One region of the Flavobacterium suzhouense genome, then DNA from elsewhere that is predicted to be linked to it. Evidence: riboswitches for the same ligand, from Rfam matches in the RefSeq annotation. Region 1 holds a riboswitch; the other holds the start of a gene.
The links. Region 1 has a riboswitch for cobalamin ahead of ACFSR3_RS14525 (TonB-dependent receptor plug domain-containing protein). Riboswitches for the same ligand answer to the same signal wherever they lie in the genome.
Positions count from the first base shown of each region.

Region 2: linked by a shared signal. The riboswitch ahead of ACFSR3_RS07740 (beta-ketoacyl-ACP synthase III) and the one ahead of ACFSR3_RS14525 (TonB-dependent receptor plug domain-containing protein) in region 1 are both predicted to bind cobalamin.

Region 1 is NZ_JBHUMD010000027.1:281,711-297,813, reverse strand. It holds gene typA (translational GTPase TypA) at 1-441, opposite strand, end outside; gene ACFSR3_RS14560 (DUF4252 domain-containing protein) at 758-1,297, opposite strand; gene ACFSR3_RS14555 (DUF4252 domain-containing protein) at 1,303-1,830, opposite strand; gene ACFSR3_RS14550 (DUF4252 domain-containing protein) at 1,878-2,399, opposite strand; gene ACFSR3_RS14545 (hypothetical protein) at 2,404-2,883, opposite strand; gene ACFSR3_RS14540 (RNA polymerase sigma factor) at 2,864-3,379, opposite strand; gene ACFSR3_RS14535 (S41 family peptidase) at 3,497-4,957, shown strand; gene ACFSR3_RS14530 (YncE family protein) at 5,120-6,193, opposite strand; gene ACFSR3_RS14525 (TonB-dependent receptor plug domain-containing protein) at 6,199-8,025, opposite strand; cobalamin riboswitch at 8,056-8,265, opposite strand; gene ACFSR3_RS14520 (ABC transporter substrate-binding protein) at 8,319-9,455, shown strand; gene ACFSR3_RS14515 (iron chelate uptake ABC transporter family permease subunit) at 9,519-10,490, shown strand; gene ACFSR3_RS14510 (ABC transporter ATP-binding protein) at 10,493-11,287, shown strand; gene ACFSR3_RS14505 (hypothetical protein) at 11,353-11,613, shown strand; gene ACFSR3_RS14500 (hypothetical protein) at 11,616-12,128, shown strand; gene ACFSR3_RS14495 (hypothetical protein) at 12,147-12,506, shown strand; gene ACFSR3_RS14490 (YceI family protein) at 12,549-13,088, opposite strand; gene ACFSR3_RS14485 (hypothetical protein) at 13,404-13,598, shown strand; gene ACFSR3_RS14480 (hypothetical protein) at 13,616-14,044, shown strand; gene ACFSR3_RS14475 (DUF6526 family protein) at 14,135-14,572, opposite strand; gene ACFSR3_RS14470 (N-acetylmuramoyl-L-alanine amidase family protein) at 14,584-15,204, opposite strand; gene ACFSR3_RS14465 (YdeI/OmpD-associated family protein) at 15,277-15,837, opposite strand; gene ACFSR3_RS14460 (HAD family hydrolase) at 15,838-16,103, opposite strand, start outside.
Region 2 is NZ_JBHUMD010000007.1:527,737-543,839, forward strand. It holds gene kynU (kynureninase) at 25-1,308, shown strand; gene ACFSR3_RS07660 (YARHG domain-containing protein) at 1,340-2,245, opposite strand; gene ACFSR3_RS07665 (DUF2306 domain-containing protein) at 2,242-2,904, opposite strand; gene ACFSR3_RS07670 (YARHG domain-containing protein) at 3,065-3,475, opposite strand; gene ACFSR3_RS07675 (hypothetical protein) at 3,445-3,981, opposite strand; gene ACFSR3_RS07680 (zinc-dependent peptidase) at 4,100-4,921, shown strand; gene ACFSR3_RS07685 (DinB family protein) at 4,985-5,488, opposite strand; gene ACFSR3_RS07690 (VOC family protein) at 5,552-5,929, opposite strand; gene ACFSR3_RS07695 (VOC family protein) at 5,993-6,418, opposite strand; gene ACFSR3_RS07700 (SRPBCC family protein) at 6,447-6,968, opposite strand; gene ACFSR3_RS07705 (SRPBCC family protein) at 6,975-7,502, opposite strand; gene ACFSR3_RS07710 (SRPBCC family protein) at 7,527-7,970, opposite strand; gene ACFSR3_RS07715 (GlxA family transcriptional regulator) at 8,170-9,135, shown strand; gene ACFSR3_RS07720 (hypothetical protein) at 9,138-9,419, opposite strand; gene ACFSR3_RS07725 (response regulator transcription factor) at 9,463-10,155, opposite strand; gene ACFSR3_RS07730 (sensor histidine kinase) at 10,152-11,504, opposite strand; gene ACFSR3_RS07735 (outer membrane beta-barrel family protein) at 11,654-14,074, shown strand; cobalamin riboswitch at 14,180-14,373, shown strand; gene ACFSR3_RS07740 (beta-ketoacyl-ACP synthase III) at 14,641-15,645, shown strand; gene ACFSR3_RS07745 (acyl-CoA thioesterase) at 15,648-16,034, shown strand.

The DNA of each region.
Region 1 (16,103 bases):
CATAAGGTCGAATACTTTCTCATGAACTTCTTCAGGAGTACAGTTTTCTTTATCTACCTTATTGATAACCACACATGGCTTAAGGCCAAGGTCGATAGCTTTCTGAAGTACGAAACGTGTTTGCGGCATTGGTCCTTCAAAGGCGTCAACAAGTAGTAATACACCGTCTGCCATGTTAAGTACACGCTCTACCTCGCCACCAAAGTCGGCGTGGCCCGGAGTATCGATAATGTTGATTTTAGTTCCTTTGTAAGTAACCGAAACGTTTTTAGAAGTAATAGTAATACCTCTTTCACGCTCAAGGTCGTTGTTATCCAGGATAAGATCGCCTGTGTTTTCGTTCTCACGGAACAGTTGGCAATGGTACATGATTTTGTCAACCAATGTTGTTTTACCGTGGTCAACGTGGGCAATGATCGCAATGTTTCTAATTGACTGCATTATATATTTTTTTTGAAGCGGCAAAGGTACACATTATTTTGACAAAAAAAACATTAGTTATGAGCAAGTTAGGTTTTATTCACTAATGGTTTAAGGCTGATATTTCAACAATCGCATTATAACACACCCATTATAGCCAAATTACAAAACTATTCTCAGTAAAGTAACAGTATTACTGCGATTGTTACCAAAAGATTATTTAATTTGTTTTACAATAATATAATATCCAATTCCATATGAAAAGTATCAAATTTTAATAAAAAAATCCCCTCCAGTTTCCTGAAGGGGATTTTTCATCTAACTAATCTCAATTTAATTATTTCTTTTTCATTATATCCATAAAAGGCTTGAGTTTTCCGCTGTCTATCCCCCCTTTTTGAAGAATTCCGACAATGGTCATTACATTGTTTGGGGTCATATCATCACCCAAAACCCTTAGCACACCCATTCCGGTATCCTTGTTGTGCAGGAATACTACAAACTCTTCTATATGCTCGCCCTCGCCTTTAGTGTTTACTGAAATACCTCCACCGCCAAGACTCATTTTCATAAGCTCATCATAGTGATCTTCTTTCAGTACATTTTTAATATTCGCTTTTTCGGCATCATACGTTTTAGCATTATTGTCTGTAGATTTAAAAATCAACACATTTAGCTTATCGACAGACTCCAGGGCTTTTTGCTCATCTTCTGAAAGCTTAAGCTTATCGGTTTTAATGATGCTTTTACCAATGTCTATCGTTGAGAAGTTTTTCTCTTCAGACTTTTTTACAAAATACTTCTGTAACGTAGGTTTCTGATCGCATGATGCCAACACAAGCATCATAAGTACTGAGATATAAAAATAACGTTTCATACTCTTTATTTTTTAGACGCTTTTTTAAGTGATGGTCCACCGGGAAGCTGCATATAATCCGTCAGGAATGATATCTCACTAAGATCAAAGTTACCTGTAAGCGACATTAGTACAGTACTCTCTTTAGCATTACCGCCTTCCATAAACATTAGCAACTCTTTAACCTGAGAAGAAGTAGCACCCGATTTTACATAGATCTTAACCGTTCTGGTCCCTTCATTCATACGCATCAGCTCTTCAAGCGGGTACTTTTTAAGGTAACCGTCTACCGTACCTTTCATCTCAGACACGATCTTTGCATTGGTCGTAGAGAATACTTTAAGGTTATCAAGCTTCTTGATAAGGTTAAGATATTGCTGTGCTGATTTGTCCTTAGGGTCCATTTTAACGTTACCCATAAGTTCAAACATTTTCTTATTCACTATTACCGCATCTACACCATCTTTTTCAAACTTGTCAAACGCTGAAGTGGTTTGAGCAAGAAGGATAGAAGGCAAAACCGCCAGTAACATTGTGATTATAAACTTTCTCATTGTGATCTCTTTATTTTCGTTTGCTGTTGTTTTTGGTATTTGGGGTCTTACTTGGCTCCTTTTTCGCCTTTACTGCCTTTGCAGCCTTTCAGTCCCTTAAAATCTTTAATATCATTAAGGTCTATTTTACCGGTAAAAGATATAAGAACGGTTTCATCTTTTTTGTCGCCATTCTCAACAAACACAAGCCCCTCGGTAATAATATTCTCGGCACTGCCCTGTTTTACATATATCTTAACTTTAGATCCGCCTTCGGCAATAGACATTAATTCCTGAAGCGAATTGGCTTTAAGGTGATCGGAAACTGCTTCGCGCAACTGTTTCTTATATTTCTTTTCAGTAGTCGTAAGGACTTTTAAACGATCAATTCCTTTAGCAGTTTTAAGATACGAACCTGCATCTTCTCCCATTGACGAGCTATCAATACTCGAAACTAATTCAAACAATTCTTTATTCAAAGTAATATTTGCTATGCCCTCTACATTATCGAATTTAGAGAAAGCATTTGTTTGTGCAAAAGTTACAAACGGCATTGCTGCCAGTACTAAGGTTACTATAAACTTTTTCATGATGTTATTCTTTAGATTTTTGTTCTACGTGATGTTCTTTACGTTTTTCTTTGATGATTTCTTTGGTAGTTTTTTCATATTCTTTACCTACCTGATGTACACTCCCCATACCGATATTTACATTCGTAGAAAGCATCTGCAGTGCTTTTTGGGTCTCCCTGAAAGCTACTTCGGGATCGTCATAAGTACCAAGATCTTCCTCAGTTGGTTGGGTATTATAGAAGGTTAACAATCCTCCCAGAAGAACAACGCTTGCTGCCACCGACATCCATCGGCCATAATGCCTTTTAGTTTTTAATGGTAAGGTTTTATCAAACTTTTGTTCTTCCTGCTGCGAAAAATATCCAAACAAAGGCCTGTATTGTTCCAGATGCGGCGCCACATCCGGCGAAGAGAAGTAAAGCTTTAAATCCTTTTCTTCGGCAATAGTAGTCTCTGCGTTAAAATATTTCTCCAGTAGTTTTTCAATTACTCTTAATTCCATAGCTGTGTGTTTTTGCGAGTTGTTCCCTTAATGTTTTCCTTGCTCTCGATAGTGCCACCCTTACGGCGGTCTCGTTCATATCCATTATTTTGGCAATCTCTTCAAATTCATATTGTTCTATATCCCTCATCTGCAAAATCATTTTTTGCTGTTCGGGTAATGTTTCCATAATTTTTTCTACCCAGCTCCAGCTGTCACGGTCTTCCGCCTGTTGTTGTAGCCCTGCCTGCCTGTCGCTATAGTTATTATGTACTATGCGCATTTCAGTCGCTCTTTTCGATTTGAGCTGATCAAGGCAGTAATTTTTTGTCATGGTCATGGCAAGGGCTTCAACACTTGAATAAGATTCCAGCTTACCCTTGTTGTTCCAGAGCTTAACCAGCACTTCCTGCGTTGCGTCCTCTGCCTCCTCGGTGCTTACAAGCAACCTTTTTGCCAACCGGAAAACCCGGTCTTTAAACGGAGTGATGACTTTTATGAAATCTGACTGATTCATAATCGGCCTTTTGGTTTGTTAGTGGTTTATAAAAGGAAGACGATTAGCAACTATTTTTGTTACAAGCATATTAAAAATAATTACATTTACGTTTTAAAAGTAACTAAAAAACGCTGAATGAAAAAGATTAAAACCTTGCTGGCGTGCCTGTTTTTGGCCGCTTTTGCTTTTCAGGGATGTGAAGACATGGATGATAATGCCGTTCCTGTAAATGATTTTATCTGGAAAGGACTTAACCTTTATTATTTATGGCAGGCTGATGTACCTAACCTGGCCGATGACCGTTTTGCTAACCAGGAACAGCTTAATAATTTCTTAGAAGGCTATGGTTCACCGGAAAGCCTTTTTGAAAGCCTATTGTACAGGCATTATCCGGATGGATCTAAAGCCGATCGTTTTAGCGTAATCTTCTCTGACTTCAGGGTTCTTGAAAATACACTACAAGGAGTATCTACAAGCAACGGTGTTGAATTTGGCCTTGTTTATGCAGATGAAGGCATGACTAATATCTTTGGTTACGTACGCTATATCCTTCCGGGTACAGATGCAAGCAATAAAAACATACAGCGTGGTGATATCTTTTATGCCGTAAATGGCGAACAGTTAACTGTAAACAATTATAGTGACCTTTTAGCCCAGCAAGCCTATACACTTTATCTTGCTGATTATGTAGACGGAAACATCGTTCCAAACGGGGAAACTGTCAGTCTTTCTAAAGCTGAGTATGCTGAAGATCCTGTGTATAGTGTTAAAGTTGTTGAAAATGGCGCTAACAAAATAGGCTACCTTATGTATAATGGGTTTTATGCCAATTATGATGCTACCTTAAATAATGCTTTCGGAGAGCTAAAAGCTGCCGGTGTAACCGACCTCGTTCTGGATCTTCGTTATAACGGAGGCGGATCTATCCGAACTGCTACTTACCTTGCAAGTATGATAACGGGCCAGTTTAATGGAGAAATGTTTGCTAAACAACAATGGAATAGTAAACTTCAGGCGTATTATGAAAGTAACAATCCGCAGGCACTGGTAAATAACTTTACTGATAAACTTAGTAACGGAACAGTTATCAACAGCCTTAATCTTAACAGGGTATACATTATTACTACCGCATCAACAGCATCGGCTAGTGAACTTGTTGTAAACTGTTTAAAACCGTATATATCCGTTACACAGATAGGTGATACTACAATAGGAAAAAATGTAGGTTCTGTTACCTTGTATGACTCGCCGGACTTCACTAAAAAAGATGTAGATGGAAGCCACCGCTATGCAATGCAGCCTATTGTGTTAAGAACTGTAAACAAAGCCGGTTTTGGTGAATACAGCTCTGGTATAGTACCGGACATTCAGCACAAAGAAAGCTATGGTAACCTTGGTGTTATTGGTGATCCTGCTGAACCATTATTTGCAGAAGCTATTGGCCTAATAACAGGAACAGGCAGCCCTGACCGCAGAAGACCTTCTAAAGAATTCAAAAGTTTTAAAGGCACAAAAGAATTGCGCCGCTTTGGCACCGAAATGTACCTTGAAGAAATGCCGGAAAGTTCTTTAGGTCTTATGAAACAACTACAATAAATAGAGTATAACTGAAAAAGGCTTTCACAATGTGAAAGCCTTTTTTGTTTCAGACAGAATTGTAAATCTTTCTGATAGCAATTATTATGAAGTTTTCTGTTTCGAGCCGGCAGCTAAACCCTCTGCCGGCTCATTTAACTAAACAGAAAAATCAGAACATTCTTAGTCGTTAAAATAGAAACCTGAAGGTATAACTCCAACTACAAAGTCATTTTGAAGTACTCCTGCAGCAGAGTAAATATAAACTTTACCGGCAGCATTATAATCACCTGCATCAGCAACGTAAATACGTCCATCTTCTACAGCAAATCCATAAATTCCATAAACGCCCTGATCAGCAGTTGTGAATAATGGAGAAGCAGGAAGTGAACCTGAAGCTATTGGAGTTGAATATACACCGTTATCAATAGTATAGAAAATGTTATTATCTTCTATAACAAGGTTAGACGGGTGTGTAGCCGCTGCAAAATCAAGAGTTTTGGTTACTGTATTGTTGTTAAGGCTGATAACATTAAGTTCTCCTGCTGTTTCAACCTCTCCCCATGAAGGAACACCTCCACATAATACATAAAGATTACCATTTTCTACCTCTAATGAATTTGGCACATCACCAACAGTGATTGATTTTGTAACCGTATTGCTTGAAGCATCGATTACGCTAACAGTATTACCGTAGTTGTATCCACCTGAGTGAGCAACATAAAGTTTACCATTCTCTTCTACAATGCTTTCAGGGCCTTCAGCTACAGGAATTGTAGCACCCACAGTATTTAAAGCAAGGTTTATAACCGCCACATAATCATCTGTAGCTACAGTAGCATCACCCCAACAGGTAACATAAGCTTTACCGTTAGCAAAAGCAATATATCTTGGGTTTACAAGTCCTGTTGAAATAGTTGTTTCCCCTGCAAAAGTGTAACGATTTACAACTTCAATTTTGTTAGATCCGTTAAGAACGATGTAAGCAAGATCACCGTTAAAGCCCATATCCTGTGCTGTATCGCCAAGAAGACCACCACCGTTTACCAATGAAAAGATATCATTCTCAACCTGAGCACCTGCTGCTTCAGAAAGGAAAGATACCGAAGCGTTACCTTTAAGGAATCCGCCCTCGTTAAGGATAAGCACTCCATTGTCATAAGCTCCAGATGGTACATCTTTATTATCATCATCGCTACATGACACGAACAATAGCGAACCCGCTACAGCTGTTAAGATTAGTTTGTGTAGTTTCATGTTATTTAAAATTTAAAATTAAGATACATAGTATAGTTGCGTCCGGGCATAGGTCTTACTTCATAGGCGAGGTATTCCTCATCCCATACATTATTAACCTGAACCCCCACATCAATGCCTTTCAATGCTTTTATAGTATATTCGGCACCTGCACTCCCAACATTATAAGGATCAAGGCTATATTTATTATCCGAAGACGTAAACACTTCTCCATTAAATAAATGACGGTAATATACCGATGCATTTTTATAGCTATAAGCTACTGAGGCAGTGGCTTTATGCAATGGCACATAAATAAGCTGCTTATCAGTTTCATCCTTACGGGAAATGGTATAGGCATACGTTCCGGTTACAGCAACATGTCCGGCGCCAAGCTTTTTATTCCAGTTAAGTATCGATTCAACGCCATAGCTTTTAGACTTACCAACATTTCCCGGTGACCAGATACCGTTAGTTCCCGGTGTCCATTGCAGCATATCACGCATTTTTATGTAATATCCGGTAACGCTTAAGGTTAGTCCTTTAAATCTGAATTCGTTCCCCAACTCGGCTTGATAGGAACTTTCAGGTTTCAGGTTAGGATTACCACTACCCGACCAATACAGATCATTGTATGTTGGTATTCTGAAGTTACGGGAAGCATTTAGCTTTATAGTATAAAAACGATTTATCAGCGTATTTATACCTAAAGAAAACAGCACCGGGCTCTCATAACTATCGGTTATTTCCTTACGAACACCCAGTTCATATTTAAACCTCTTTGTCAGTTCATGCTTCATCAACAGGCTGGCAGACCCTATATCCCTTTTTTTATGGATGATATCCGAGCCTTCGCCGTTGTTATGGGTATAATCCAGTATGGTATTCAGCTTTATCGTTTCAGAAACATCATAAGTAAGGTCATATCGGGCGATATAAGTCTTTACGTTACCGTTCGTATAAAGATCATTCTTGTAATTCTCGTAATACTTATATTTTTCATAAAGGTATGCTCCTTTCAATCTGGAAGTAAATTTGCCAAAATAACCGCTCAACTCTACAAGGTTTCTGGAGTCAGTCGATTGATATTTGCTTCGTGAAGGCGCCGCAAGCGTTCCTGAAAAATGCCTTTCACCATCAAACAGGTAACCATAAAAGCGTAATATATTCTTTTGATTCAGCTTGTAGGCCATACCGATATTCAGACTGGTATTATAGTACTGCCCGTTCTCGTTTGTTTTATTGGTCCCCGGATAATCATAATCATTATCGGAACTGTTATGGCTGATACCGGCATTGGCTGTAAAATCTTCTGTTGCGGCATCTACGTGATAATTTACCCCTACGGTATTGAAACTACCATAATCCGTACGCAAACTGTTATTAAAGCGATTACCAAAAGAAAGATCGTTATTCAGGTGAATGCTCCCTCCTATTGCGCTGCTGCCATAAGCAACACTTCCTCCTCCTGCCCTTACACTGATGTTATTAAAATCACGAGTATTAAGAACATTAAAATCGGTTTGCCCATTAAGCTGCGAATTAATATTTATACCATTCCATACCACGGCAGTCTGAGAAGCTGTGGTACCACGGAACGATGGCGACGAAACCATTCCTAAACCATTTTCCTTAAAATAGATATTGGTATTGTAATTTAAAAGTGAAGTAAGCGAAGTAGCATTCCTGCCAATAACCGAATCACTTAGCTTTTGTACCGATTGAGAATCTGAGAAATTGTTTAACTGGGTATCAGATATTATAATCCCTTTTAGGATAATAGTATCATTTTGCGCCGTTAAATACTGGCACAGGAAAAGTAAAATGAATAATGTGGATCTTTTCAGTATCATAATCCGTAAGCCTTTTTTCCCGAAGGCCCGATATTGGTTATTCCTAAGGCAGGTCTCCTGGCTTGCGTACTGTTGTTTACCTTCCCGTCACGCCGCAGCGCGCAGTGGTTTGCAGTTAACAACAGCCTCCGCCGCAGCGGATAAGCTTACAGTTGCGGGAACAGCTCAGGCATTAAACCTGATTCCCTTTTAATGTGATGCTCAACAAAAAACACCACAACCTTAAGTCGTGCAAATATAGTATTATTGTTGAAATATTTAATTTATACATTTGCATTCACTGAATATTTTTTATGAGAAACGCATATTACCTCTTTCTTTTTGTAGTATTGGCAATAGCCGGCTGTAAAAATAATACTGAAAAAAGTGTCACAAAAAATGCTGCTACCGTAAATTCTGTAACGCATGCACAAGGACTACAGCTTTATCGCTATGATGGTTATACAGTGGTTAAAGTAACCAATCCGTGGCCGGAAGCTAAAGATGTTTTTACCTATGTAATGCTAAAAAAAGGAGGCATAGTTCCTGATAGCCTTAAGCAGTATACCACCGTTCAGGTTCCGCTTAAAACAGTGGTGGTAACCTCAACAACCCACATACCATCTTTGGAAGCATTAGGTGTAGAAAACACCCTTGTTGGCTTCCCAAGCACCGACTTTATATCATCTGAAAAAGTAAGGGCGCGCATTGATGCCGGAAAAGTAAAAGAGGCCGGAGCCAATGAAAGCCTGAATACCGAAGTAATGATCGACCTTGCCCCCGATGCCGTAGTGGGCTTTAGTATAAGCAGTAATAACAAATCGCTTACAACGCTTGAGAAAAGCGGCCTTAAAGTATTGTATAACGGCGACTGGACAGAGCAGACTCCTTTGGGTAAAGCGGAATGGATAAAATTCTTTGGGGCACTATATGATCAGGAAGATAAGGCAGATAAACTCTTCGCAGACATTGAAAAAGGTTATAACGAAGCTCTTGTTTTAGCTAAAAAAGCTACATCAAAACCAACGGTATTAAGTGGTGCTATGTTTCAGGATCACTGGTATTTGCCGCAAGGCGGAAGCTGGGCTGCTTTATTTCTGAAAGATGCTAAATCAGACTATCTCTGGGCTGACTCTGAAGGAACAGGAAGTCTTAATCTTGCTTTTGAAACCGTACTGGATAAAGCTGAAAATGCCGACTACTGGATTGGCCCAAGCCAGTTTACTACTTTTAAGGAAATGACCGATGCTAATCCTCATTATGCTCAGTTTAAAGCTTTCAAGACAAAAAACGTATATTCGTACAGCAGCAAAAAAGGCGCTAAAGGCGGACTTATTTATTATGAGCTTGCTCCTAACCGTCCTGATCTTGTACTGAAAGACCTGATAGCTATATTTCATCCTGATTTGCTACCCGGATATCAGACTTACTTTTTTGAAAAATTAAAATAATACCCTTTGTACAGTCAGAAGAGGAACATACCAATTTTCATTATACTGGGCATTGCCCTTGTTATGGCATTTTTACTCAACCTAAGCCTGGGTTCAGTAAAGATTCCATTTATCGATGTTGTGCATAGCCTTACAGGTGGTGAAGCTTCAAAATCTACCTGGGAATATATTATACTGCATTATCGGTTACCTAAAGCCTTAACAGCATTGCTGGCAGGAATGGGACTGTCCGTCAGTGGATTATTAATGCAGACACTTTTCCGTAATCCTCTTGCGGGTCCCGACGTGTTGGGACTAAGTTCCGGCGCAAGTCTTGGCGTTGCTTTTGTAATATTGGGAGCCGGATTTTTACCGGGAATCCTTGCCGGTTTCTTTCTTTCGCCTTACGGAATTGTATTAGCCTCTACTGCCGGAAGCTTTATGGTATTACTTGCCATACTGGTAGTTTCACAGCGCCTTAGAGATACTATGGCCATACTTATTATTGGGCTTATGTTCTCAAGTTTTACAGGAGCCATAGTAGGCGTACTTACCTTTTTTAGCACTTCAGAGCAATTGCAGAAATTTACGTTCTGGTCGTTAGGAAGCCTTGGAAACCTCCCTTGGGAACATATTATTATACTCGCCGTGGTGTGTATCGCAGGATTACTTCTTTCTGCAATCTGTATTAAACCACTGGATGCACTACTATTGGGCGAACGCTACGCTAAAAGTATGGGCATCAACTTTAAAAGAACACGATTCATCATCATACTGGCAGCCAGCCTGCTGACCGGAACAATTACAGCGTTCACCGGGCCTATTGCCTTTGTGGGGCTTGTGGTTCCGCACATTGCAAAACTTGTATTTAAAACAAGTAGTCATCTGATTTTGTATGTAGGAACCATACTGTCAGGTGCCATCATATTACTTGTATGTGATACCTTTACACAAATGCCCGGCAGTGAATATGTATTACCTATCAATGCCATAACATCAATTATTGGCGCGCCAATCGTAATATGGCTACTGATGCGAAAACACAAACCGGTATAACTATGGAAAAGAAAATCGTATTATCGGCACAAGACCTCAGCATTGGCTATCAGCATAAAAAACAAAATGAAACTATTGCACAGGCTATAAATCTGGCATTTGAGGAATCAAACCTGATAGCACTGATTGGAGCCAATGGTATTGGTAAATCTACACTATTGCGAACGCTTACTGGCATACAAAAACCACTTCTGGGCGAAGTACAGCTCAACTACAAAAATATTAACGGTTATAGTTCTTCTGAACTGGCACAAAATCTTGCTGTCGTACTTACAGAAAGCCTTCCGCCAAGCAACCTCACCGTTTTTGAATTGGTCGCATTAGGAAGACAGCCCTACACCAATTGGTTGGGCAAACTGAGTCCCGAAGATCTTGACAGCGTAAACAAAGCTATATCACTTACCCAGATTGAAGATATATCCCACAAAAAACATTTTGAAATTAGTGATGGCCAGCTACAAAAGGTGCTTATTGCACGCGCACTGGCACAAGACACACCTCTAATAGTTCTCGACGAGCCTACAACCCATCTCGACCTTCAACATAAGGTAAACCTTATCAGACTGCTTAAAAAACTGGCTTCAGAAACCGGTAAATGCATTCTATACTCTACCCACGACCTTGATCTTGCATTGCAGCTAAGTGACCAGATTGTTGTTATGACAAGTAATGATGTGGTTCAGGGAACTCCTGAATACCTCATAGAAAATCATGCTTTTGACAAATTATTCAACGACAAAAGTATCCGTTTCGATACTGGTAAAGGAGGGTTTATTGTAAACGATTTTCAGCTTTAACAAAAGCTAAACATAAAGTAGGTTTTGTAATGTTTAAATTTACATGTAATATAAAACCTATTATAATGGCTAATCAGTTTTCACTTAATTATCCGGGAGATAAAAAACAGCTTCTGGAAAAAATAAAAAATGCTGCAGGAAGCAAAGGACAGTTTGCCGGCAATGAATCACAGGGCAGTTTTGAAGGCGATACTCCGCTTGGAAAATTTGCAGGTTCCTATTCTATAGAAGGGGATACTATAAATGTAATCATAGATAAGAAGCCTTTTCTTTTATCCAACGGAATGATAAAAGATGAGTTTGAAAAAGCGCTTAAAAAGGCTTAATCATGCAAAAGCTATTCTGTTTATTATGTTTTTTTATAATATTTACCGGTCATGCCCAGGCACCGGTCCTTGAACTCACCCCAAAAGGTTTTGATGCAGTTGAAGGCACAATACCTACTACCGCAAATGAAAAATTAATTGAACTTTCTAAGATGTGGGCAGCCGAAACTAATTTGAGGATTAAAGGGTATGATGCCAGTAATGTTACCTCAAATAGTATGGTTATAAGCGCCTTTAAAAAAAATGCTTTTTTTCTTAGAAATAAAGGAGAGACTTTTAATTACAACATTGCATATTCTATGAAATTGAGTTTTCACGGTAATTATTATTCACTTCATTTTGTTGTGAATGATATTTATACAGCTAATGATGTAATTGTAAAATATAAGTTACCGGACTACTTTGATAATGATGGTGACCTTAAAGATGGTTATGATACGCTGAAACCGTCGTTAGAACGCTCTGTAAATGAGATTGTGAGATCGTATCATAACTTCCTTGTGAATTACAGATAAAACCTAAAATCAATTGCTATGATATCAGGAACCGACGACCCGAAAGACCTGGGTTCTAAAAAAATGAACAATCAGGAAAAGAAAAGTAAACGAAACGAAGGCTTTAGTGGCGAAAACCTACCTAAGGATTATAATCCTTCTAAAGGAAAACTTACGCCGGAAGTCGAAAAGGACACAGATGGCGATACTGAAGTTGTAAAACGCGCCCGCGATGTGGATGAAAAGAAAGCGGCTCCGGTAAGCCAAAACGACAAGACTTCACGTGATGATGGTAAAGTTGTGAGCAAAAGCCGCGGTACAACTAATGAGAAAGAAGACATGGAAACGGCCGAAAACCGTGATTATAATTCAGACACGCATAAGCCTAAAAGAAAATAGATAAAGAGCCACAAATTTTAATAATTCGTGGCTCTTTATTTTTTACTCTGTCTCGTTAGTAAACTGTATATTGGCAAGTAGCTTTATATCTTCACCAAGTACAAGGCCTCCCGCTTCAGTCACATCAGGAGCATGAATATCAAAATCATTTCTGTTTATAAGGCCTGTAACCTCAAAACCGACTCTGTTTATTCCAAAACCGTCTTTAGCTTCTCCACCAAAAAGAACATCAAGCCTTACATTTTTGGTAATTCCTTTTATCGTCAGGTCTCCGTTAAGTACATATTTATCGCCCATCAGATGCTTAAACGAAGTAGATTTAAAATCGATTTGCGGATAGATATCAGCATTAAAAAAGTCATCCGACTTAAGATGCTCATCCCTTGTTGTATTGTTTGTGTCGATGCTGTACACATCTATCGAAAATTTAATATCGGCATTATCAAAATTGTCGTGCTCTTTTGTTGTTAATGTGCCGGAAAAGATATTAAAAGCACCAGTAATCGTAGAAATTACAAGATGCTTTATCTTGAAATGAACTTCAGAATGTGCCAGATCCAGCACCCATTTGTTTGTTGCCATAGTTTTAATATTGGTTTAGTTACTACCTAAAGTACGAATAAAAGTCGTTTTGAAAAAACTTTTACCAGTAATCACCTGTTAATCACATTCTAATTTAAAGATTACACCATATCTTTTGTGCTAAACACCCGTGAATGCTTTGTTAAACTTTACTAATAAAAAAGAAAAATACATTTGTAAATCTCCCTATTTGCTACGTAACCAACAGATTGTTAAAGCTTTTTATAACGTTTCGGATAAAAGATAACGTTAATTAATATCCCTGCCTGTTTTGTCGTGGCGAACTTTGTAATACAACCTCAAGCAACTAAAACTATGAAAGATAAAAATCAGACACCGGCACCAAAAGTATCAAGCAAGCCTAAAGATCATGATGTAGAACCAAAAGATTCTGTCCTGAAGAAAAAAATGGCAGAGGCAGAAAAAGGAGCAGCTAAAATGGCTTCGGCAACTAAAACGCCTCAGAAAATAGCTACCGGTAAAACAGCAACAAACAAACGGGAATATTAATACCAAAATATATAATTATGCAAACAAACAACAACGACAACCGCGATTGGAATAATCGCGATCGTCAGGACGAAAACAGAGAGCAAAACGAATCAAAACGTATGGGTAGCCGCAACAACGAATGGAATGAAAGTGACCTTGACCAAAATGAAATGAGGGAAAGGGAAAGATCAAATACTTTCGACGCAAATGCCCGCGACAGAGCTTCAAAAACCAACAATGAAGACCAGGAAAACTGGGAAGAAGAAAGAAGAATGGGTAGCACATCATCTAACCGCGGTACAGAAAACAATGACTGGAACCAAAACGACCAGATGCAGCGCAGCCCGGGAAGATCCCATAGTGAAGAAGAAAGAGATGTTTCATCTAGCGATTACTACAAAGGCCGAGATGAAGAGCGACGTGAATATAATGACGGACGAAACCCTCACAACGATGACTTTTAAATACGGGATTAGAGGTAAGAATAATGTAGAATATTTTCCCAACCTAATCCAAAAAAAGCGGGACAAATTAAATTTGTCCCGCTTTTATATTTATACTCTATTATCATCGGCTTTCCAGTTTTGTATGGAACGCTTAATAGCATCAGGTGAAAGCTCTTCATTAATTGCTTTCCGTATCAGGTCAAGCAACTGATCATCCTGTGCAAATCGCAAGGCAAACAACTGCCCTTCGCTTAACATGCCTTCGTACATTTCAAGTCGCTCACCGGTAGTAGCAAAAAAGCGATAGCGAAGTTCCAGCAATACGATCCTGTTTTGCAACGTAAGCGCATAATGCTGACGAAGCATAAAACTTAATATCGTAATAGCAAAAAATGCTGCAGACAGAAATAGCCACAATAGTGTATTGGCTTTATCGCAAAAAGCAAAACATACCGGAGCTATGATAAACACCAGCATAACCGGATAAAAAACAAAATGATGTGGTGTATAAAAGCGGATATGGTTCTTATAGTTTTGCTCTGCCATTTTTTAGATAATTATTTTATTTCATTAAGAAATTCGGTCACAATTCCTGCTATTTCATTTTGAGAAGCAACACTGGTAAGGTATCCCCTGTCAATTTCATTAGAAAGGAAACCTAACTCTACATGAACAGCAGGTACTTCTGACTTTGTAAGCGTCCAAAAAGGTGCGGTTTTTACCCCTCTTACCTTAAATCCTTTATCTTTAAATTTATCCGATAATCGGGTAGCATACATATCCGACTTCTCCCCGTTTACTCCATTTTTATTTACATAAAACTCCATCCCTGAGGCTTCATCATGTTTTGTGTAATTTACATGCAATGACAGCATCAAATCAGGTTTTATGGTATTTACAGTCGCTACACGTTTACTAAGATCTGTGAATTCGTCGCCTTGACGTGTAAAATGCAATACAACTTCTTTATCGTTATTTAATACCTTAATTTTTGAAGTAATTGCATCGGTAATTTGCTTTTCAGCAAACTCATTATATGTCGCTCCGTGGTCTTTGCCACCGTGCCCCGCATCAATAACTACATTAATAACACGTTTAGGCTCTCCTTTATTAGGCAATGAAAATGCAAAACATACTCCTATTGCCAAAAGCGCTAAAATTTGAAACGTTTTTTTCATGTCCGGTTGGGTTTAAGGTTTATATAGATAAACTCAAATATAATCAAAAAAGTGTAATCCTATACCTATAAATCAGGTAATCCGCTTCCCTTCCATACTCGCATTCAGCAGTTTTTCAAAACGGGACTGTCTGGTCTTTTCCTGTTTTGCCGAAACAATAAGGTGCAGCATTACCTTACGGTAACCGGGTGGCTGCGCCATGAAAAAATCCCATGCAACTTTGTTGGCTTTAAACTGTTTTTCCATTTCAATGGGCAATACAGCGTCTTCTGTGCGTTCGTGCGAATATACTCTTGATTTATGTTCCTTACGTTTCTCATAAGCTGCAAGTCCGGCAGGTTTTACCAGGCCCTGTTTTAAAAGGCTTTCCATTTTATCGATGTTAATCGCGCTCCAGATACTTGTAGGCTTTCTTGGCGTAAAACGTATGGTATAACTCTCCTCTCCTAATGATTTTCGAACCCCGTCTATCCAGCCATAACACAATGCCTGATCTACCGATTCGGGCCAGGTAATACTTGGCTTGCCACTATTAGTTTTATAAAAACCAACAAGCAGTTCGGTTTCCTTTTCAGAATTTGCATCAAGCCAGTTGCGGAAATCTTCCGCTGTTGCAAAAAAATGAGGCTCCATCTATTTCATTAAAAGCTGTAATAACTCTGCGATATTCTCTGCTTCCCTGAAATTAGGATGTTCGATAGTATGGTCTATCTGTTCATGCAGCCAGGTAGTGTGAAAAGGAATATGACAGGCATGCCCACCTATTTGGAGCACCGGTAACACATCAGATTTAAGGGAGTTCCCTATCATTAAAAACTCCGAAGGTTCTACTTCAAGTCGTTTCAGCATCTTTTCATAATCTATCTTCTGCTTGTCAGACATCACCTCGATATGGTGAA
Region 2 (16,103 bases), on a different contig from region 1:
TTTGCAGCCTACAAACAAACTATAATGGATTTTCAAAATACACGCGAATTCGCACAACAGCTTGACGCTAAAGATAAGCTGGCAAAATACAGGGACGAGTTCCATTTCCCGCACGTAAACGGAAAGCAGGTTATTTACTTTACGGGTAACTCGCTTGGGCTTCAGCCGAAAAGGACTAAAGCTTATGTTGACGAAATTATGGACGACTGGGCTAAACTTGCCGTAGAAGGACATTTCTATGCAGATAAACCCTGGTGGGATTATCATGAGCGTTTTGCAGCTCCGCTTAGTAAAGTGGTAGGTGCATTACCTTCTGAGGTTACTGTAATGAATACCCTTACGATTAACCTACACCTTATGATGGTTTCTTTTTACCGTCCTACAGCTAAGAGATTCAAAATCATTTGTGAGGAGAAAGCCTTCCCAAGCGATCAGTACATGATCAAAAGCCAAGTGAAATTTCACGGACTTAATCCTGAAGATGCTATCGTAGAACTTAAAAGAAGGCCGGGTGAACACAACATCCGTCTGGAAGATGTTCTTGCAAAGATTAATGAGGTTGGAGATGAGCTTGCGCTTGTACTTATAGGTGGTGTAAACTATTATACAGGACAGGTTTTTGATATGAAAACCATAACTAAAGCAGGTCAGGATGCCGGGGCTTATGTAGGCTGGGATCTTGCGCATGCTGCGGGAAATATAGCACTTGAATTACACGACTGGAATGTAGATTTCGCAGCTTGGTGCAGCTATAAATACATGAACTCAGGACCGGGTAATGCATCTGGGGCGTTCATTCACGAGATGCACCACAATGATATGGATCTAAACCGCTTTGCAGGATGGTGGGGTCACAACAAAGAGCGTCGTTTCCTTATGGAGCCAAACTTTGACCCAATTCGTGGAGCAAACGGCTGGCAGGTAAGCTGTCTTCCTGTAATTGCGCTTGCGCCATACCTGGCATCGGTAGAGATGTTTGATGAGGTAGGTATGCCGGCTCTTATCCAGAAGCGCGACCTGATCACTTCTTATCTTGAATTTATTTTGGGTGAAGTTGATAAAGAAGTTAACGGGAACTTTGAAGTAATAACGCCAACTGATCCTGTACAAAGAGCTTCGCAAATATCTGTGTTCCTTCATGGAGAAGGAAGGTCGCTGTTTGAGTACCTAATGAAAAACGGAGTGATAACCGACTGGCGTGAGCCTAACGTTATCCGACTTGCTCCGGTACCATTGTATTGTTCTTTTGAAGACATGTATGAGTTTGGGCAGGTACTTAAAGAGGGTATCTTGTCGCATAAGAAATAAAACAAAATGGGAAGCACTTGCTTCCCATTTTTTATCTTCCAAAAGTCTGGTAATGATCTGTGGCATATTCTTCCATGCGTTTCAGCAGGGCTATGTTTTTCTTTTCCAGTTTGGTTAGTTCTTTATCTACATTGTCTGATAGTGGTACATACCATTCATTCGATTCAAAGAAGTCGCGGAATGCTTTCTTTTTAAAAGCATAACCATGGCGGGCATAGATACTGTTTTTTATAATTTCAAGGTCTACTTTTTTAAAGTTCTTAAGTGATTCCTCAGTAAGAACATCCGTAGAGGCATTTATTTTAAAGACATCTTCAGAACTTATCCTGTAGGTCTCTCTTTTGTATGGTATTTCTTTGCCTTCTTCAGTAGTGTAGCTAAAATCTTTTACCACAGGATTATCCCAATCTATAAAGGTATTGTAGTCTTCCTCTAGCATAACTTTCGGGTCGTATATAAAATCTTTCTGAACCAGCTTCAGCTTTTTTCTTGGGTTCGTTTCATCATTAGGTTTGTAAATAGCCCATTTGCCCTGTAACGTATCATTATTTATAGACAATTCGAATTTGCCGTCCTGTTTGTTTTTTCCGGTTTCATTAAGCGTAAAAAATAACAGCCCATTTTTATTGCTTAATATGCCTTTAAACGAACTTCTACTGCCTTTTGAAATACTTTGCCCGAAAACGGAATCTTTTATTATCCTGGTTATTTTTATGGTCAGTTTGCTGGGAGTATCCTCCACATTATCAACCTCGTCAAGGTTATAGTCGGGTTTGGCTATGCCGGTCCATAATCCATACAATTCCCTATGAGATTCTTTAGGTATTTCTGCATAAGCCAACAGGCTTTTATCCATCACGTCTTCTGACTGGAAGACTTCCCTTTTACAGGAAACAATAAGCGAAAGCAGGCAAACTGCCAATAGTAGGTGTTTCATGATTTTTGAGTGGATTTGTTATAAATAAGTAATTCGGCGATCAGTAAGTTCGGTATCCAGCCCAGCCAGGCAATAATTTGGTAAGTGTTCATTGGAGGAAGTTCAAAACAATACACCAGGATTACTTTCCAAAGGCGTAAAGTAACAGCAGATAAAGATAAGGCATAACTGCGCATCATCCAGTTACGGTGCGCTACAAATCGATGTTGTTTTATTCGTATGAGAGCAATAAAGGTAGATATCCACCATAAAGTGCCAAGTATTACAAAGGAAATCTTTGACCAAAAATCGCCATTGGCATGAAAGCCCATATAGATGCCACTTGGTGCGGCAAAGACTAAAAGTAAAATGATATATTGGTATCCTGAATAACGATGAATAAGCTTTCCTGCTTTAGATTTGAAATTAAAAAACTGTATAAATCCAAACAGCAGTAAAAAAATACTGGTATATACATGAGCGTAGAATATATAAATATATTCGGGTAGGGTGGTGACTTCGGTTTGTTTTATCTTCAAAAATGCCGCTGTAGTGCTAAACGGAACATAATACAGCGTAATTTTTACCATAAGCCAGTAAAAATACAGGAATAGCAAAGTAAGAATCAGGTTCCGTCTGGAATATAAATACGGAAAAGCTTTTATTACATTTGTATTCATGATGTTGGTAATTGGTTGATTTTAAAAACGTTAAAATTTTTATTTTATTGTGTCTTTGAAATTGTTTTGCAGTTTTAATCTTACTTTTTTAAGATTGTAGCGTTTATAGACTTTAGGAAAACAAGAATTAAAAAAGGGAAGTTATAACTTCCCTTTTTTACTACCTTCCAAAAGTATCGTAATGATCAGTGGCGTATTCTTCCATACGTTTTAGCAAAGCGATATTTTGTTTTTCGAGCACAGTAAGGTCTTTATCAACATTATTAGAAACAGGGACATACCAGTCGCTGAAGTCAAAGAAATAACGTAGGGAACTTTTCTTAAATGAATAACCGTGACGGGCGAAAACGCAATTCCTTACGATTTCAAGATCAAGCTTTCTCAGATTTTTGAGTGATTCTTCCGTTAGTGTATCGGTTGAGGCATTAATGTTGAATATTTCATCTGATGCTACCCTATATATATCTTTAAGGTATATATGCTCCTCACCGTCTTCGTCTGTGATGGTGTCCTGACGTTGTAAAGGTGTATCCCATTCTACTATAGCGTCATCAAGATCTTTAGCCAGCATAAAGTTGGGGTTATATACAAATTGTTTCTGAAAAGTTTTAGTTTCTTTTTAGGTATAATTTGCTTGTTGGGTTTGTAAATTATCCAGCTTCCCTGTAGTGTGTCGTTAGAAAAGGAGAGTTCAAATCTGCCATCATCTTTTGCTTTCCCTGGTTCATCCAGAGTAATGTAAAGATTAGCCCCCATTTTCGTGAGGATTCCTTTTAGGGGCCTTTGGTTTCCGCCAACGATACTCTGCCCAAACACAGAATCATTATGTATTCGATTAATCTTCAGAGTGATTTTTTTAGGTCCGTCATCATAACCTGTATCTGTTGTGTCGTCTTCATTCAAAACATAACTGTCATATTCAGGCAGAAGAGTTCCTGTCCATAATCCATACAGTTCTTTATGGGACTCCTTAGGTACTTCTGTGTAGGCAAGCGGAGCCTTGTTTTTCATTTCATCTTCCTTTTTACAGGATATCATAAGGGTAAGCAGACAAGCTGCTAATAATAATTGTTTCATGGATTTAGGTTTGTATAAATAATTGGTTATCAAATGTACTCAAAAAGAGAAAATAACAATTATTTGTAAAGCAAAGCAATTAATAATTTTATACTATTTTGCACTCTTAACCTTGAGCATGGAAATATTAATAGCCTTTATTGCCTTTTCATTACTTGCGTTTATTATAAGTGTACTGTTATATTTTATATTCGGGCGAATTGTAGAGCCTACTTATATATTTCTTTTCAATAAGCCGGTATATGTACATTTTTATCCGTTTCCCAAAGAGCTGTCTTTTAGTGAGAAAGCAGTGCTGGAAAAAAACTTCAGATTTTACCGTAATCTTTCAGAACAACGCAAAAAGTATTTTCGCCATCGCATCCATGCCTTTATTGATAACTATAAGTTTGTAGGTAGGGGAGGCCTTGAAGTTACTGAGGAAATGAAGGTGAAAATAGCTGCAACGGCCATCATGCTAACATTTGGTATGAGGGAATACCTGCCAGATCTTTTTGAGGTTATTATTGTTTATCCCGATGTTTTTGAATCAGCGAACGGAGATTATCACAAAGGCGAATTCAATCCGGCTGCGGGAGCTATTGTTTTTTCGTGGAGGGATTTTCAGGAAGGTATAGAATTCGATAATAGTAATATAAACCTTGGATTACACGAGTTTGGCCATGTGTTACATGTCAACGCGATGGGTATTAAAAGGCTGGGATCGGCATTTGTAATTTACAGTGATATGTTTACAAGTATAAAACAATATGTCGCCGTTCCTTATAACCGTGATAAGATACTTAATGCCGGTTACCTTAGGGATTATGCCTTTACAAATGAGCATGAGTTTATTGCTGTGGCACTTGAATATTTCTTTGAATCACCTCAGGAATTCAGGCAAAGGCTGCCTGAATTGTATGAGATGATAAAAAAGATGATTAATTACAGGGAAAATTAGTTATCATTTATCTGTGTCAGTTAATTTCAATCAATTACTTACAGCTGTTACTGCCGCTGAAAACTATTGAAGATTCTCGCGAATATTCTTCATCTGATGGTTGTGCCTAATGGTATGATAGGTCACAAAGTAAAGTGTTTCCAGCTTAGTAATTCCATTTAACGGATGTCCCTCGGGTAATGGAGCCATTTCTTCCAGTTTGGAATTCTTTGCAGCTTCAGTCATTTTATCTTTTGCACTTTCAAGAGAATCCTTAAGCTCTGATTGATCGTAGTATTTGTCTTCGGGTAAGATGAAATCAGGCGATTTCATCTTGTTTTCATAGTTCAGGAATATATCTTTTAGCCACTGGGCTTTCTCTTCCGGATTCCTGTCGGCCTGTTGCGAAGGGGTATACAGCAGCTCATCCATTCCTTTTATAGATTTATAGAGATGCTGTACAACCTGAGCTGCTGTCCAACTGCCCGCAAAAGGGATTTTATTTATTTGTTCTTCATTCAAAGAAGATAAAAGCTGTAAAGTTTCCGTTAATGCAGCGTCCATTTGATTGATGATTTCTTTAGACATAAATTCGTTTTTTGATTGATGATTTTAGTTTAAGGATCAGTGCCTCATAATTTTAAACACTGGCTACTCCTCCAGTACTGATAGTATATTTCCGTAGGGGTCTTTAAACCAGGCAATTTTTGGTCCGCCTCCGCGAAAAATGTTATCAGCGTCGGTTTTAAGATTTTCAAAGTCATAGGTTTCAAAAACCACCCCTTTATCTTTAAGCTGTTGTACAGCCTTTTCAACATCACTTACAGGAAAGTTTAAAACGGTAAAAGTTGCTGGTTTATGGTTAGGCTTATGGTATAGTATTATTGGGTTATTGCCATTGATGTGGAGCTCCAGAATTCCCATTTCACCCTCCTTTGTCTTAATATCAAGAATATCGCTGTAAAAGGCCTTTGCCCTGGCAGTATCATCTACCGAATATCCGCTAAATGCTTTAGTGTCTTTAAACATAACTTTGGTATTTGTTTCAACCACAAGCAACGCTTTGCGTTGCTTGTGGTTGAAGATGAGATTTTACGACTGATATTTTTCGCTATAGCTTATCATCCATTGTATCTGATACCTGTCAGTAAGCATGCCATAGTAATCTCCCCAAAACATATCGTTCATAGGCATTGTAGCTTTACCTCCTGCACTGAGGCCATTATATACCCTGTCAGCCTCTTCGCGGCTGCTTACATTTACACTGATAGACATATTAGTACCGGCAGTTACCTGCTCCATAGATTTTGGAACATCGGTACCCATAAGAACATTCGATCCTATTGGTAATGCAATGTGCATAATACCGTTCTTTTCAGTTTCGGGCATATTTTCACAACCGGGCGTATCGCCAAAGCGCATCACCATGGCAAATTCACCGCCAAAAACGCTTTTGTAAAAGTTGAAAACTTCTTCGGTGTTTCCGTTAAAGTTCAGGTACGGGTTTAAAGAATTCATAATATTATGGATTAATTGTTTGTTTGCTTTATTTGCTTTCCAGTATTTTTTTCAGGTCATTAAGACTAATCGACATATCGTTACGCAGCGCATTTTTCATCAGAGCTGTCATCAGGTTTAACGGATACGGGCTTTTTCCGGTCATGTGCCATACTACCTTTGTGCTATGTTCGCTTTCTGCTTCAGTAGTCATATAAAAATGAGCGATGCTCTTAAAAGGCCTTACAAAACGAACTTCAGTAGTTATGCGTTCGCCATCAATAATTCCGGTTATTTCCTGTTCGCCTTCACCTGCTTTACTGTTCCCGTTCCAGGCGTAGATGTAGCCAACAGTACCATCGACTCCTGTAAGGGTCTTTTTGATATTAGGATCGGTTTTTACCCATTTGCTGTATTCTTCCTGATTGTTTATGTATTTAATATAATCGAATACTTCGTGTTTTGACTTGTTTACTATTGTCAGGGCTTCAACAACATATTCTTTAGGTATAAAAAGGGCTATTATGGCAGGAATTGCCAGTATGATAAGTAGTATCCAGATTACGATCATATCGAATTATTTTTCAAGATTGTTTTTTAAATTAGTAAGTCCCTCTTCAAAGGCACCACCCAATTGTTTGTTCATAAAAAGGTTCATGATATTCATAGGATAGTTGCTGTAACCTTTCATGTTCCATATTACTTTAGTCCCACCAGTGGTATCTTTTGTGGCCATGTAGGTATGTGCATCTCCATCAAACGGACGTATGAATTTAAGATCCATATCTACACGCTCACCTTCGCTAATTGCCGTTATTTGCTGTTTGCCTTCACCTACCTCATCATTACCATCCCAGTGGTATATAAAACCTACGGTGCCATCAGTACCTGTAAAGTTTTTTTTCATTGTTGGGTCTGCCATATTCCAAACGCTATAGTAATCCTGATTTTTAATGTGTTTTACATAGTCAAATACTTCGGCTCTGGGTTTGTTAACTACGATTTCGCGGGTAACATCATATTCTTTATTTATAAATAAAGCAACGACAAATGGCAGTGCCACAAGAATTACAATTACAATAAGGATTCTTTTAAGTATTTTCATAAGAGGGGTTTTATATTATCAGGTTTATTTTTCAGCAAGCTTTTTAATAGTAACAAGGGCTTTGTCCCACATATCGGCCATCATCCCGGCATACTCTTCAGAACAGGCTGATTCGATATCAAGTTTTGTCCCTTCAGCAGTTTCTGATAGCCAATAGGTTTCACGATTGCCTTTTAATTGTTTGGCTTCGGCACTTTCAAAATCGTCTTTATGATCTTTTACCATACCTTCTGGTTCAATAGATAAGGTTTTCATAGGTACATTTTCAGCTATCTTCCCAATCATGCCAAAACCATTTTTGTCGACAACCCTGTATTTGCTTCCGGGTGACCAGTCGGTTTCTACTTTAAGGTCTTCGCCAAATTCGGCATACCATTCTTCTATATAAGGAGATTCAAGCAATACCTGCCATACTCTCTCTGGAGAGGCTTTAAGGTTTACTGTTTTATGTATGATTTTTGCACTCATGATTTTTTCAATTTTACTGATTTTTAGTGAGATGTTGTATTTTTAAAAAATTAACATCTGAATTGTAAATGTGTTTGTTTTGAGTTACTTACACAAAGTTAAGTTAAACATTTTATAGGCATGGTGTTATAAAAGTCAACCAAAGGGGGTGTTTGAGACAAAAACAGTATATTTGTTACTCCCCTCTAATCTTATCGCTATGCAATTAGGAATTCTATTGACTAAAGACCACCGTCTGCTAAGTGTGGCGGCACTACTTGACGTACTTGAAACGGCTAATCGTTTTTATCGGAATGAAGGCGATAAGGAGCCTTTTGCTATAAGCCTGCTTCATCAGTCAGGAGATGAAAGTGTATCTTATTCAGGGTATCTTTCAAAAACAGCGGCAAAGGAGGAGCAATACGGCTTAATACTCATTCCTGCTTTTACAGGAGATAACCTGTCAGGGTCGTTAAAAGCCAATATGGCCTGGATACCCTGGCTGCAAAAACAATATAAATCGGGTGCCGCGGTAGCAAGTTTTTGTACCGGTGCTTTTTTACTGGGAGCATCAGGACTGCTGGATAACAAACCTGCAACTACACATATTAATGCCGAAAAATCTTTTGCAAAACTATTCCCTTTGGTACAGGTGCAGGCTGAAGCCGTGGTTACCGAAAAGGACAGGGTGTTTACCAGTGGTGGAGCAACTAATACGTTTCACCTTCTTATGCGTCTGCTGGAAATTTATTGCAACAGAAAGGTAGCGGTAAAAGCGGCCAAAGTTTTTTCTATTGATATGGATCGTAACAGGCAAACTTATTTTGGAACATTTGCCCCTGCCGAAGATCATGGAGATGATTTGGTTAAAAAGGCTCAGGAAGAGATACAAAAGAATTTTAATACGGCAAATACTATTGAAGAACTCATTGCCGATGTGCCTGCAAGCAGACGTAATTTAGTGCGTCGTTTTAAGCAGGTTACCGGTATAACGCCTATAGAATACCTACAAAAAACCCGTATTGAAGCTGCAAAACAAATGTTAGAGCAGTCACGCTATAGTATACTTGAAGTAATGCTCGAGTCGGGGTATAATGACCTTAAAACATTCAGGACACTTTTTAAAAAGAATGTGGGCATGACCCCTAAAATGTACAGGGAAAAATTTAGTGGGCAGTTAGTGTAAACTCATGCCTTTTTGGGCTGTGTTTTTTTAGAAGCTTTCTTTTTAGGTGTTTTGGCCACAGGCTTCTTTTTTTCAGGAGCTGGTTCTGCTTTGCCATCAGTGTAAATAACTGTTTCAACCCCGGTAGGTTTACACATTTCTGAAGCATCAACTATTGTCACAGCACTGTTAAAGGGTAAATTCAGACTAATCTCATTGTTGAAATCATATCTTAATGAATCGGGAGATAAAGCATCCGATACGCAAAAGAAAAACAAAAGTGCTAAAAGTAATATTCGTGCCATGATTTTACTGTTGGTTGTGTAAATGTAACTAAAATATTGATTGTCAGTTTTTAATTTTAAACTCAAGGCCAAGTCCGCGGTAACTGTTGATTGCAATTGAAGCATCTTCACCAAAATACTTTCTGAGCCTGCTGATGAATACATCCATGCTACGGCCGGAGAAGAAGTCGTCGTTACCCCATACCTCAGTGAGTATATCTTCACGTTTAATCATTCGATTCCTGTTGGTAAACAGATAGCTTATAAGATGGGCTTCTTTTTCAGTCAGGCGATGTATCAGATCGTTTATGGTCAGGGTATAATTGGCATTGTCAAACTTATATTGCCCTATAGCGATAATATTGTCAGCTGAAGTTTGGGAAGCAAAACTGCGTTGCGAACGCTTCAGTATATTGGTAATGCGTAAAATAAGTTCGTCAGCCTCAAAAGGTTTTACTACATAATCATCAGCACCCAATTTCAGGCCTCTTATCTTGTCTTCTTTCATGCCTTTTGCTGTAAGGAAGACCAATGGGATTTCGGGCTTAATAGCAATTACTTTCTCTGCGAGGCTAAAGCCGTCCATTTTGGGCATCATTACATCAAATACACATATGTCGGGACTTGTGTCAGGAAATAACGCTAATGCTTCAGCGCCATCTTTGGCCCAGGTAACCGTGAATCCTGATATCTCCAGATATTGTCTCAGGATGCTGGCATAATCAAAATCATCTTCGGCTAATAGTATATGCTTCATGGCTGGGGTATTGAAATTAAGAATTCAGCACCTTTGCCTTCATCACTGTTAACGGTTATATATCCCTTGTAAGCTTTTACAAGCTGCTGAACATAAAACAGTCCGAGTCCTAATCCCTTAGATGTATGTATGTTTCCCTTCTGAACCCTGTAGAATTTTTCAAAAATTGCTTTTTGCTCTTTTTTAGCAATGCCGATACCGTTGTCGTTTACGCTTAATGTAACTTTATCATTGTCTTCCTTCAGGTTTATGGTAATGCAGTTGGCGCCATATTTTACAGCATTATCAAGAAGATTAATGAGCATGGTCGAAAAGTGAAACCTGTCCATTCGAAATGTAGTAGCAGTTACATTGTTATCTATTTTAATGTCTGGATGCGAAAGCATAAAGTCTTCTAAAATCTCATTTATGCAATTCCTGTCAATATTTTGTTCTCTTGCAGCGGTAATGCTTCCTTCGGTTAGGGAAGCTTCGGTTACCTGTCCAAAGAGCTTTTGCATACGAATGTTTTGCCTGTCGATAATTTCGAGCGAATGCCTGAAATGTTCTTCGGTAAGCTCGCCTTCTTTTTTACGTAGGGTCTTTACGGCAATATCAAGTGCGGCTATAGGTGTTTGAAACTCGTGGGTAATATTGTTTATGAAGTCGGTTTTTATCTCGGCAATTTTTTTCTGGGTTATCAGATTCTTTATCGAGAGGTAAAAGAGGATTACTACAAAACTGAGCAGCAGCACTGAAAATATAAGCAGGCCTGCCATTTTTATATATACCTGTCGTTCCCAGTTAGCAATGCTATAATAGCGTTGCGATACCACTTCAAAAGTATAATTGGTCTTTTTTAGTGAGCTGTCGGTATATTTACCATCACGCCATGTAGATTGTGATGCTGCAGTTTCGGGCGTTCTTGCTTCGTTATTACCGTAAAGCATCAATTTGCCTTTAAATATGGTATCCGGTATTTTACTACTTTCCCTAAATAGTACTATCGTTTTAAGATAGTCGATATAGTTTACTTCATATTCTTGAAATATCGTATTGCTATTGACGTAATTACCCATAATGCCGGAAAGTGAATCGGCAACTTTAGCAATCATATCCTCATATTCGTCTTTGCTTGCTTTTTGATTGTAATAATCTTCGATGAACTTACCAGTGCGCATCATCCATACGCTATTAAGGGTATCCAGTTTTCCTGAAGTTTCCAGAGCAAGGAACTGACTGGTTATTTCGGCGTTAGCCTCCTTGGCTTTAAGCTTATAGGTGTTATAAATAAAATAGCCCTGTATTACGGCAAGAGCCGATACAGTAACAATGCATCCGATGATAAGGAAAAGAATCTTTCGTTTCATACTAAGGTATACTATCTGCAAGATACAAAACTAAGGTTTTCTTTATTCCGATGGTAAGTGAATAACCCCATTAACCTCTAGTTAACCTAGCATTAACCATAAAGGAGAGAACATTTACTGAGCTTTGCGATAATCATCAAATCATCATCATGGGTTCAATCATCAACAAAAAACGTTTGTTTTCATTTTTAATCACTTTCATTTCACTTGCCTGTGCGGCGCAGAACCCCGCCGTATCGGGTAAAGTAATAGATACCAATAAACAGCCGGTTGCATTTGCCAATGTAATACTGAAAGCAGTAGTAAAGGATAGTACTTTTATGAGGACATCGTTTACAGATGAAAATGGCCGTTTTGAAATTGCATCCGATCCAAATCAGAAAGAATATACATTAGAGATAAATACTATAGGTTACGAGAGTTATAGTGCCGCACTTGAGATAACAGCAAATTTGAAACTGCCGGATATTGTGCTTCAGGCATCGGCTAAAGAGCTTGATGGTGTAGTGATAGATCAAAAAAGGCCTGTGGTAATACGTAAGATAGACCGTCTTGAGTTTGATGTTGAAAATTCGATACTGTCATCTGATAATGCATGGGAAATAGTTAAGAAAACTCCAGGAGTGATTGCTTCGGGCGACGGACTTTCCATTCGCGCAAGCAGCGGTATACTGGTTACCATAAACGACAAGAAAGTATACCTTACAGGAACGGAACTCAAAAATCTTCTTGAAAATACAGATGGCAGCAATATAAAATCGGTTGAGGTAATAACCACTCCGCCGGCTAAATATGAAGCCCAGGGTAGTGCTGTGCTAAACATTAAAATGAAAAAGAATATTGGAGGGGGTTATAAAGGTATGGTAACGGGTGCCTATGTACAGTCAATGTATCCTAAAGGTGTGGTTGCGACCAACCATTATTATAAAGGTAAGAAGCTTACGGTTTTTGGTGGGTATATGTTTGGGTCGGGGCATTATTATGGCGAAAGCAAAGGTGATGTAAAATACTTTGATGCCAAAGGCGATGTCTCATCTACATGGAAGAGCATAGAGATATCGCATTACCGTGCAAAACAGCAAAACAGCTATAACATAACTGCTGAATATGCCATCGATTCACTTAATGCCTTTTCGGCAGGATTCAACGGTTTTCAAAGTCTTAAGAGCACTGCGCTTGTAGATACGCCAACCTATATTTACAATTCATCCGGGCAGCTTGACTCATTGTTTACCAGCTATAACCACAGGGACTATCCGGAAAAGAACAGCACTTTTACAGGGTCTTTTGAGCATAAGTTTAATGCTAAGCACGTGCTGGTTCTTTCGTCCGATTATACATCATATTACACTAATCAGGATCAGGATATAAATACTGCTTTTTCACTGCCCGATGCCGCGCCATACAGACGACAGAATATTCAGAGTGATGACACCCGACGTATCGATTTGTTATCCGTTCAGGCGGATTATAACGGACAGTTAGGAACCACCAGAATTGAAGGAGGAATGCGTTATGGCAAGGTTGATGCCGAAAATAACTTTGATTACTATAGCGAAATTGACGGTGTACCGGTTCCGGGCAACCTCTCGAATATGTTTTTGTATGATGAAACCATCATGGCCGGTTATATTGGTGCCGACAGGGAGTTTGGTAAATGGGGCTTTAAGTTGGGGCTTCGTGGCGAACACACCAAGCTTGAGGGCGATCTCGAAACTACCGGAGAGGTAAACAGTCAGAACTACTTTAAATTATTTCCGTCGGCGTATGCGCTTTATAAAGCTTCCGACAATCACCAGATTGGGTTCTCGTATGGCAAGCGCATCATAAGGCCACAGTATGGGATGCTTAATCCGTTCAGGTCCTACAGTACTCCTTTTTCCTATACAACAGGAAATCCGCAACTACAGCCTACCATAGCCCATAATTTTGGGCTGCAGTATACGCTAAAAGGCAAATATATGTTTGGTGCGTTTTACCGCTACGAAAAAGATCCTTTTGCTAATATTACTTATCAGGACTATGAAACCAGTACCATAATAACAGAGTATACCAATATCAGCAGCAATGTATCAGTGGGAGCTGAATTCAATACTAATGTAGAATTGTTTCCGTGGTGGGAAGCAGGGACTTTTTTAACGGCAGGCTATCAGCAAAACAGCTTTCAGGGGGCAGATGGAGCTATTCGGGAAATAGACAGGTGGACATTTTACGGCAATACCAACAACCGTTTTATGCTGAATAAAAAGAAGGACTTCTTTGCAGAGCTTAGTTTCTTTTACTCATCGCCAACGGTATATGGTGCTTACAAATTAGGAGATATTTCGAGTCTCTCTATAAGCTTCAGGAAACGATTCTGGAAGGAAAATGGCGAAATCTCACTTATATTCTCTGATATCTATAGAGGGGAACGCCAAACTACCACTACAAGTTATGCCAATCAGTACAGTAGCTATAGGTCTTATGGAGATACACAAAGTTTCAGGATTCAGTTCAGGTACCGTTTTGGTAACCAGAAATTGCAGGATGGAAAAGCTGTACAAAAAACCGAAGAACAGAACCGTTTATAAACAATAACGTTTGAGTTAGTTGTCCTACCCCGTCATTATTGGCGGGACAGGACTTTTGTATAGATTATTGTTGGTATATTTGCAGCCATAAGTTCTTTACTTAATTTCTTTTCAAACAGGAATGGTTTTCGGCATTAGCCGGAATGAAAAGGGAATCGTGTGCAAATCACGAACTGTCGCGCAACTGTAAATGCCACACCACAGTTTTTACTACTCATGTCCACTGTTCGCAATAGGCGGATGGGAAGGACCGTAAAAACGGCATAAGTCAGGAGACCTGCCATTACTTACTTGACAATGCTTTCGCGGTTTGAAGCAATTGGTTTTCGGTTATTTCATGGTATTCCCGTGCCCGAACCTAAGCTTCTTAAGGCATTGTGAAATGGGCAAAAGGGCTTTTAACTAATTTATTAATTTTTTAAAAGCAAGTAAACATGAGACACATTCAGAAATGTTACTTTGGTGAACGCCTGAGTCCTAAAGCAACATTTGCCGTAGTAACGGCATCGGGTTAGTCGGGCAAAACAATTGCGGCCTAAGGCTTACTTATTTACCAATTTAATTTTATGAATACCAAAATGAATGCAGCAATTACTGCTGTTGGTGGTTATGTACCCCAAACCATACTTGATAATGCCACTCTGGAGAAGATGGTAGATACATCAGACGAATGGATTATTACCCGAACCGGAATAAAAGAACGCAGAATACTCGAACCGGGCAAAGCAACTTCAGATATGGCTGCTTTTGCAATACAAAACCTGCTTGAGAATTCAGGAGTAGACCCAGAAGAAATAGAAGTACTTATACTGGCTACTTCTACACCTGATACGATACTTTCGCCTACTGCACCGCTTGCCTGTGTAAAAGCAGGTCTCAAAAATGCCTGGGGTTTTGACCTGAATGCTGCCTGTAGTGGGTTTTTATACGCGCTTTCCGTAGCAGCGTCACTTGTAGAGAGCGGCAGGCATAAAAAAGTACTTTTAGTTGGAGCCGACAAAATGAGTGCTATTGTAAACTACGAAGACCGTAATACCTGTGTGCTTTTTGGAGATGGGGCAGGAGCGGTATTACTGGAACCTGCTCAGGACGGGACAGGAGTTTTAGATACAGTCTATAAATCTGACGGAAGCGGTATACAGTTTCTTTCGGTTCCGGCAGGAGGATCGGCAGAAGGAACAGGTCAGCAGACACTCGATGAGAAAAGGCATTATGTACAACAGGATGGACGCACAGTGTTTAAGAACGCCATAAATGGTATGACTACAGCCAGCAATGAACTTTTGCAAAAGCTGAGCCTTACGACCGAAACCATAGACTGGGTAGTGCCACATCAGGCTAACCTGCGTATTATCGATTCAGTAGGGCAAAACCTTGGTATTCCTAAACAAAAGATAAAGGTAAATATTGAGCGCTATGGCAACACCACTGCAGCGACATTGCCGCTTTGCCTGTGGGATTTTCATAATGATTTTAAACCCGGCGATAAAATATTGCTTACCGCTTTTGGTGCCGGATTCACATGGGGGAGTACCTGCGTAGTGTGGGGAGACCTTAGAAACAATAACTAATAATGACTTTACAAGAAAAAATAGACGCTGCTCAAACACACATTTTTAAAGCAATATTTCCTAATACTACCAATCATTACGATACGCTCTTTGGAGGTATGGCCATGCATCTTATGGATGAGGTAGCCTTTATTACTGCTACACGTTTCAGTAGACAGCGAATGGTTACCGTAAGCAGTGACCGTATTGATTTTAAAAAGCCCATACCGGCGGGTACTTTTGCTGAACTGATAGGCAAGGTTACGCATATTGGTAATACCAGCCTTAAGGTACATGTTGAGATATATGTCGAGAATATGTATTCTGATAACAGGGAAAAAGCCATAACAGGCGATTTTACTTTTGTGGCTATTAATGAACAGAAAGAACCAATCCCAATTAATAAGTAACCTGTTCCCTTTTTATCATTGCGTGGAAGTATAGCACGGTAATCTCAAGGATTGTCGCGTTACGTTCAC